2 regions of the Desulfitobacterium hafniense DCB-2 genome follow, and region 2 is predicted to be linked to the other one. Evidence: a T-box and tRNA genes for the amino acid it is inferred to sense, from the RefSeq annotation. Region 2 holds a T-box; the other holds one or more tRNA genes.

Region 1 (4,426 bases), 1.2 Mb from region 2:
TCCTGGCTCAGGACGAACGCTGGCGGCGTGCCTAACACATGCAAGTCGAACGGAGAGCTCAATAAGCTTGCTTAGAGAGTTCTTAGTGGCGGACGGGTGAGTAACGCGTGGATAACCTACCTAGTAGACCGGGACAACCCTTGGAAACGAGGGCTAATACCGGATAAGCTTAATTAGTGGCATCACTGATTAAGGAAAGATGGCCTCTGAAGATGCTATCGTTAGTAGATGGATCCGCGTCTGATTAGCTAGTTGGTGGGGTAAAGGCCTACCAAGGCGACGATCAGTAGCCGGCCTGAGAGGGTGAACGGCCACACTGGGACTGAGACACGGCCCAGACTCCTACGGGAGGCAGCAGTGGGGAATCTTCCGCAATGGACGAAAGTCTGACGGAGCAACGCCGCGTGTACGACGAAGGCCTTCGGGTTGTAAAGTACTGTCTTCAGGGACGAACGGTAAGTATGTAAAGAATGTACTTACATGACGGTACCTGAGGAGGAAGCCCCGGCTAACTACGTGCCAGCAGCCGCGGTAATACGTAGGGGGCAAGCGTTGTCCGGAATCATTGGGCGTAAAGGGCGCGTAGGCGGATACTTAAGTCTGGTGTGAAAACCTAGGGCTCAACCCTGGGACTGCATCGGAAACTGGGTATCTTGAGGACAGGAGAGGAAAGTGGAATTCCACGTGTAGCGGTGAAATGCGTAGATATGTGGAGGAACACCAGTGGCGAAGGCGACTTTCTGGACTGTAACTGACGCTGAGGCGCGAAAGCGTGGGGAGCAAACAGGATTAGATACCCTGGTAGTCCACGCCGTAAACGATGAGTGCTAGGTGTAGAGGGTATCGACCCCTTCTGTGCCGCAGTTAACACACTAAGCACTCCGCCTGGGGAGTACGGCCGCAAGGTTGAAACTCAAAGGAATTGACGGGGGCCCGCACAAGCGGTGGAGCATGTGGTTTAATTCGACGCAACGCGAAGAACCTTACCAAGGCTTGACATCCATAGAATCCTGTGGAAACATGGGAGTGCCCTTCGGGGAGCTATGAGACAGGTGGTGCATGGTTGTCGTCAGCTCGTGTCGTGAGATGTTGGGTTAAGTCCCGCAACGAGCGCAACCCCTATGTTTAGTTGCTAACGCGTAATGGTGAGCACTCTAGACAGACTGCCGGTGACAAACCGGAGGAAGGTGGGGATGACGTCAAATCATCATGCCCCTTATGTCTTGGGCTACACACGTGCTACAATGGCCAGTACAGACGGAAGCGAAGCCGTGAGGTGAAGCCAATCCGAGAAAGCTGGTCTCAGTTCGGATTGTTCTCTGCAACTCGAGAACATGAAGTCGGAATCGCTAGTAATCGCAGGTCAGCATACTGCGGTGAATACGTTCCCGGGCCTTGTACACACCGCCCGTCACACCACGAAAGTCTGCAACACCCGAAGCCGGTGAGGTAACCCGAAAGGGAGCTAGCCGTCGAAGGTGGGGCCGATGATTGGGGTGAAGTCGTAACAAGGTAGCCGTATCGGAAGGTGCGGCTGGATCACCTCCTTTCTAAGGAGCCATGTTCACTCTGGAAGTGAGCATATCCTAAGGTCGATGCTTTGAAGGACGTCACGGAAGAGATGAAGTGAAACGGTTCAAAGCTGGAGAAGTCTATAGAGACTTCGAAGTGCCGAAGAGGCAAAGCAGGGGAAATCTGCATAAGATGACCCTGAAGTCGAGTCAAACCTGTTCAAGCGCAAGCTTACTTGTTGTTTAGTTTTGAGAGACCATAAAGTCTTCTATGGGCTTATAGCTCAGCTGGTTAGAGCGCACGCCTGATAAGCGTGAGGTCGGTGGTTCGAGTCCACCTAGGCCCACCATTATTCAAAGAGGATAGAGACCCGAACCTCCAAACAATACTTCACGCCAGAACATACCTAACAGGGGTGAGTATTGAGAGGGGAGCGGCTCCCCTCTCAACGACATGGGGGTATAGCTCAGCTGGGAGAGCACCTGCCTTGCAAGCAGGGGGTCAGCGGTTCGATCCCGCTTACCTCCACCATCATATACTGGTTTCTCTAATGTTCTTTGAAAACTGCACAGAGAAGAAAAAACTGTAATTTAGGATAACATCTGAAAAACCTGAATGTGGCGGAGACGTTTGGTCAAGCTACTAAGGGCGTACGGTGGATGCCTAGGCGCTAAGAGTCGAAGAAGGACGCGGCGAGCGGCGAAACGCCACGGGGAGCAGTAAGCATGCCTTGATCCGTGGATATCCGAATGGGGCAACCCATCCAGAGTCATATCTGGATATCGTTAACTGAATTCATAGGTTAACGAAGACAACCCGGGGAACTGAAACATCTAAGTACCCGGAGGAAGAGAAAGAATCATCGATTCCCTGAGTAGCGGCGAGCGAAACGGGAACAGCCCAAACCAATCCCTTCGGGGGTTGGGGTTGTAGGACCTTCTGTTAGGTCTGAATCTCTAGTCGAAGAGGTCTGGAAAGGCCGGGCAAAGCAGGTAACACCCCTGTAGGCGAAAGAGAGACAGACTGTGAAGGGATCCTGAGTACCGCGGGACACGTGAAACCCCGTGGGAAGCAGGGAGGACCACCTCCCAAGGCTAAATACTCCTTAGCGACCGATAGCGAACCAGTACCGTGAGGGAAAGGTGAAAAGCACCCCGGGAGGGGAGTGAAAGAGAACCTGAAACCGTACGCTTACAAGCAGTCAAAGCACCCATGAGGTGTGATGGCGTGCCTTTTGTAGAATGAACCGGCGAGTTACGGTATGTAGCGAGGTTAAGACGAGAAGTCGGAGCCGGAGCGAAAGCGAGTCTGAAAAGGGCGAATAAGTTACATGCTGTAGACCCGAAACCGTGTGATCTACCCATGGACAGGGTGAAGGTGGGGTAAAACCCACTGGAGGCCCGAACTCACTGTCGTTGAAAAGGCAGGGGATGAGCTGTGGGTAGGGGAGAAATTCCAATCGAACACGGAGATAGCTGGTTCTCCCCGAAATAGCTTTAGGGCTAGCCTCAATGGATGATTCTTGGCGGTAAAGCACTGAATAGGCTAGGGGCCTTACCGGGTTACCGAACCTTATCAAACTCAGAATGCCAAGAATTTTAGATTGGGAGTCAGACTGTGGGGGATAAGCTTCATAGTCAAAAGGGAAACAGCCCAGACCATCAGCTAAGGTCCCCAAGTATACGCTAAGTGGAAAAGGATGTGGAATTGCATAGACAACCAGGATGTTGGCTTAGAAGCAGCCACCATTTAAAGAGTGCGTAATAGCTCACTGGTCGAGTGGTTCTGCGCCGAAAATGTAACGGGGCTCAAGCGTATCACCGAAGCTATGGCTTGCACACGATGTGTGCAGGGGTAGGGGAGCGTTCTATTTACTGAGAAGTTCAACTGTGAGGTTGGGTGGAGTGAATAGAAGTGAGAATGCCGGTATGAGTATGCGAAAAGGTGAGTGAGAATCTCACCCGCCGAAAACCTAAGGATTCCTGGGGAAGGCTCGTCCGCCCAGGGTAAGTCGGGACCTAAGCCGAGGCGAAAAGCGTAGGCGATGGACAACTGGTTGAAATTCCAGTACCACTCAGGAGCGTTTGAGCGATGGGGTGACACAGAAGGATAGGTTAAGCGTGCCGTTGGTCGAGCACGCCCAAGCCCATAGGAAGTGAGACAGGCAAATCCGTCTCGCGGGTTTCTGAAGGGTGATGGGGAGCGAAATGAGTAGCGAAGTAACTGACTCCAAGCTGTCAAGAAAAGCCTCTAGTGAGCCAATGAGTGCCCGTACCGCAAACCGACACAGGTAGGTAAGGAGAGAATCCTAAGGCGCGCGAGAAAACCCTCGTTAAGGAACTCGGCAAAATGACCCCGTAACTTCGGGAGAAGGGGTGCTCTATGCAAGTAGAGCCGCAGAGAAGAGGTCCAGGCGACTGTTTATCAAAAACACAGGTTCCTGCCAATCTGAAAAGAGAAGTATAGGAGCTGACGCCTGCCCGGTGCTGGAAGGTTAAGAGGAGAGGTTAGCCGTAAGGCGAAGCTTTGAATTGAAGCCCCAGTAAACGGCGGCCGTAACTATAACGGTCCTAAGGTAGCGAAATTCCTTGTCAGGTAAGTTCTGACCCGCACGAAAGGCGTAACGATCTGGACACTGTCTCAACGAGGGACTCGGCGAAATTGTAATACCCGTGAAGATGCGGGTTACCTGCGACAGGACAGAAAGACCCCATGGAGCTTTACTGTAGCTTGACATTGGACTTTGGTATAAAATGTACAGGATAGGTGGGAGACTGAGAAGCTAGGGCGCCAGCCTTGGTGGAGTCAATGGTGGGATACCACTCTTTTTGTACTGAAGTTCTAACTTAGGCCCCTGAATCGGGGTTGAGGACCGTGTCAGGTGGGCAGTTTGACTGGGGCGGTCGCCTCCTAA
Region 2 (4,426 bases):
AGCCGATCTTTCACGATATCCAGGTAAATGGCGCTTAGTTCCACAGCGCAGAAGTTATGCACCGAATGATAAACCCAGTGGAATTCGTACTTCTCGTACCCCTGCAATACCCGCTGAGTCACTTTGCCCAGCTGCAGCAGAGCCCAACGGTCAATCTCCGGCAAATCCTTGTAAGCCACCCGGTCCTTGGCCGGATCAAAATCATTGAGATTGCTCAGCAGGAATCTTAAGGTGTTGCGGATCTTGCGATAGGCTTCGGACATTTGCTTCATAATCCGCGGTGATACCGCCACATCGTTCTTATAATCGGCGGCGCACACCCAGAGTCTTAAGATATCCGCCCCCATCTCCTTCGTTACCTGCAGGGGGTCCACTCCATTGCCCAGGGACTTAGACATTTTGCGTCCTTTTTCGTCCACCAGGAAACCATGAGTCAGAACTGCCTTATAAGGAGCTTTTCCATAAGCGGCTACCGATGTGGACAAGGAGGAGTTAAACCAGCCCCGGTGTTGGTCCGATCCTTCCATATAGAGGTCGGCGGGCCAGGCGAGCTCCTTCCGTTCCATCAAGACGCTGGTATGGCTGGTTCCGGAGTCGAACCAAACATCCATGATATCTGTCTCTTTGCGGAAAGACTTACCACCGCAGGCACAGGTGAATCCTTCCGGCAAAAGTTCGGCGGCGGGACGGAGAAACCAGGCGTCAGACCCTTCCTCACGGAAGATCTCCTGAACCTTGGCAATGGTCTCATCGCTAATGATCTCTTTCCCGCAATCCTCACAGTAGAAAATGGGAATGGGAACCCCCCAGGTCCGTTGCCGGGAAATGCACCAGTCTCCCCGATCAGCTATCATGTTATAAATACGGTCCTTGCCCCAGGAAGGAATCCATTGCACCTTGTCGATTTCCTCCAGGGCCGCTTTGCGGAAGCCATCGATGGAAGCAAACCATTGCTCTGTGGCCCGATAGATAATGGGGTTATTGCAACGCCAGCAATGAGCATAGCTATGCTTTATTTTATCCTCATGAACCAAGGCGTGGAGATTCTTAAGATCTTCAATGATCACCGGGTTCGCTTTGTCCACTTTCATGCCTGCATAGGCCCCGCCCTCAGCGGTAAACTTCCCTTGATGATCCACAGGGCAAAGCACAGGCAGCCCATATTTTTTACCCACATTAAAGTCTTCTTCCCCATGTCCGGGAGCGGTATGAACACAGCCTGTTCCTGCTTCCAGGGTAACATGCTCTCCCAGAATGAGTACAGAATCCCGCTCGATGAAAGGATGCTTACAGATAACACCTTCCAGCTCTTTGCCTACGAAACGCTTTTCCACGGGGAGTTCAAGGTTCCAAAGGGAACGCAGGCTCTCCAGCATCCCTTCAGCAACCAGCCAATGCTCCTTCTCCACCTGCACCTGGACATAGCTGAACTCTTCATGCAGGGTAATGGCCAGGTTGGCAGGCAAAGTCCAAGGGGTAGTGGTCCAGATGATGACAAAAGTGTTTTCATCAGTAAGGACCCCTTTTCCTTCCTTAACGGGGAACTTGACATAGATGGCATGGGAGGTCTTCTCAGCATACTCGATCTCCGCTTCCGCCAAAGCCGTTTCACAAGAAGGACACCAGTAGACCGGCTTTAAGCCTTTATAGATGTATTTCTTGCGGGCCATTTTACCAAAGACTCCGATTTGAGCAGCCTCATACTCTTTCTCCAGGGTTAAATAAGGATTCTGCCAATCTCCCCGCACACCTAACCGCTTAAACTGCTCTTTCTGAATGCTGATATATTTTTTGGCATACTCTTTGCACATCCGGCGGAATTCCACCACCGAAACAGCATGGCGATTAACCCCTAATTTCTTGATGACCTGTTGCTCGATGGGCAGACCATGAGTATCCCAGCCGGGAACATAGGGGGCGTCGAACCCTGCCATGGTTTTGTATTTAACGATAATGTCTTTGATCACTTTATTCAGAGCATGGCCAAGGTGAATATCACCATTGGCATAAGGAGGGCCATCGTGAAGAACAAATTTCGGCCGCCCTGCCCGGGCCTTTTGCACCGTAGCATAGATATCTTCTTCTTCCCATTTCTGCAAAATTTCCGGCTCCCGCTGGGGCAGGTTTCCCCGCATCGGAAAGTCCGTTTCCGGTAAATTCAATGTATTCCGGTAATCCATCGTTATAATTCCTCCTTGTTTCGATAAAGCTAGCTCTTCTGAATATAAAAAATCCCGCACCCAAAAAAGGGACGGGATATCACTCGCGGTACCACCCTTGTTGCCATTGCTATGGCCACTCGGAAGTCCTTTAACGGGGACCGGACGGAAGGCTTACTTAATTTCTGCACTTCACTCTAAGGGGATACTCCTTGTTTTTCCTCACAGGCTTTCACCACTTCCTGCTCGCTTTAGAGGCTCCAGACAAGGACAGTCCTTATCAACGCTGTTTCATATAAAAATTTCTGCTTATTACTTATAGAATATAATGCCCAAAAGGGATTGGTGCTTAGTCATTCAAAACCTTACGAATAATGGTCACCAGCTTGGCTTGACCTTCTAAACCAACCGGCTCTCTCATAAATAAGCAAAGAAAGGGAACCTTCTTCTCTTTCCAAGCCAGGGTTGTTTGATTGAGTTCATCTCTGTTCAAGCTCAGTTGATGAGGGTCCGCCGCAGAGGATAAACCAACGACCACACCCCGTTGTTCCATATCATCAAGAGCACGGAAGGCGCGATCCAGCAAATCATCGCTTCCAGACATCAGGATGTCTCCGTCCCGATAAGGACCAGGTTCCGCTTTACCAATATAGATGACCTGCACTTCCTCTTGATTCCTCAAAGAGTTTGGCGAAGAGGTAATCTCTATTTCGTGGCGTCCTAACTTCCCTGTGATAGAACCCTGCTCCTCTTTGTGTAGTCCCAAGCCCTGCACAAGAAAGTCGGAGCCAAGCTCCGAATACAAAATACTCTTCATGCGAAATCTTCTTCCCCTTCAAAAAATGTCTAGATTTAATTCTAGCACAATCACTCATTGTTTCGCAAGCATTCAAGAAACACGATCTTTGTCAAAAGCTTCTGCTAAATCAAGCTGAGCAAGCAAGAAAGACTTTAATTGGGTACGAATCATTTCCCGGCGTTTTTGCAGATCTTCAATTTCATCGTTTACTTGATTCAGTTTCTTCTGCGCCTCACTCATACGCTTTGTCTTCTCTTGTTCAGCTTCCTTTAAGAGCAGCTCAGCTTCATGCCGTGCCGCTTGCTTCACATCGTCAGCGGTCTGTTGAGCCAGGACCATGGTCTGCTGCAAAGTAGACTCCAACTGCTTATACTGCTTTAACTCCGCCTCAAGACGCTGGACTTTGTCTCTCAGTTCAAAAATCTCAGCATAGACCCCCTCATATTCTTTGCTGATGCTTTCCAAAAACTTATTTACTTCTTCAGTATTATAACCCCGAACCCCTTTGCGAAACTCTTTATTTTGAATATCGATGGGAGTTAATGCCATAATCATCCTCCTCTTAATGCTTATGAGGTGTATATAGTATGACGTTCCATGCCATTCTCCCCTTGCGGGTCTCTTGAAACTCAAGCAAACGCATACGGCCATAACCGCGGCAGGATAATATATCCCCAGGTTTCACTTCCAGATCCGCTTTGGCAACCATCCGGTCATTGCGTTTAACTTTCCCCTGCTGAATAAGCTCCTGGAACATAGTCCGGGAAACATTAAAACCGCTGGAAGCCACCGCATCAATGCGGGAAGATGCTGCGGTAATGCGCCGCTCTTTCCCCTGTTCCAGGGGAATCTCCACATCTTTCTCCACAGCCTCCACACGAATCCGTTCCCTCCCCGCCTTATCCCATTGACTAAGAAGAAAATCGGCGATCTCCTGGGCAACGGCCACAAAGCAGCACTGTTCAGTCAAACGTATATCCCCAATAACTTCCCGCTTCAACCCCAAACCCATCAGGGAGCCTAAAACCTGACGATGATCCAGCTTGCCCCGTGGATCAGCCGGGGTTGCCTGCAAAGCACGGATCTCGCTGGGGACATTATCCAGAACATCCGGATCTTCGACCATCAGAAAGCGCACCCTTTCTGCATCGGGAAACCCACCCTCCAACCGAAAGGCAAGACCTTCCCTCTGCAGGATGCCTTCCAACCAATTAGCTAACGCCTGTCCCAGAAAAGGAGTCCATACCGGCTGACCTTGACCCAAGGCCTCATTGCATAAATCCAGCAAATGAGCCCCTTCCAGCCGCATCTCTTTCTCCGTCCAGAATTTCAAGGCACTGCGGTCAATATGATATTCCATCCCTTCCACCCTTAGAGACGAAGCAAAAAGCTGAATATCCCAGGAAGCAAGATGGAGCGAACCAGCATCAGCACGAAATAGGCAATAAGCGGCGCCAAACCAATGGCA

The links. A T-box is a leader RNA that pairs with one kind of tRNA and senses whether it is charged. The one in region 2 lies ahead of ileS (isoleucine--tRNA ligase), so its partner is inferred to be a tRNA-Ile.
Region 1: it encodes a tRNA-Ile, which carries the amino acid that the T-box ahead of ileS (isoleucine--tRNA ligase) is inferred to sense. The anticodon was not compared.

What each region holds. Positions count from the first base shown of each region.
Region 1 covers NC_011830.1:171,936-176,361, forward strand. Annotated here, with positions in the region: rRNA gene DHAF_RS00840 (16S ribosomal RNA) at 1-1,550, shown strand, start outside; tRNA gene DHAF_RS00845 (tRNA-Ile) at 1,785-1,861, shown strand; tRNA gene DHAF_RS00850 (tRNA-Ala) at 1,968-2,043, shown strand; rRNA gene DHAF_RS00855 (23S ribosomal RNA) at 2,145-4,426, shown strand, end outside.
Region 2 covers NC_011830.1:4,290,510-4,294,935, forward strand. Annotated here, with positions in the region: gene ileS (isoleucine--tRNA ligase) at 1-2,180, opposite strand, end outside; T-box leader at 2,245-2,452, opposite strand; gene DHAF_RS20160 (hypothetical protein) at 2,509-2,976, opposite strand; gene DHAF_RS20165 (DivIVA domain-containing protein) at 3,049-3,507, opposite strand; gene DHAF_RS20170 (YlmH family RNA-binding protein) at 3,521-4,318, opposite strand; gene DHAF_RS20175 (YggT family protein) at 4,330-4,426, opposite strand, start outside.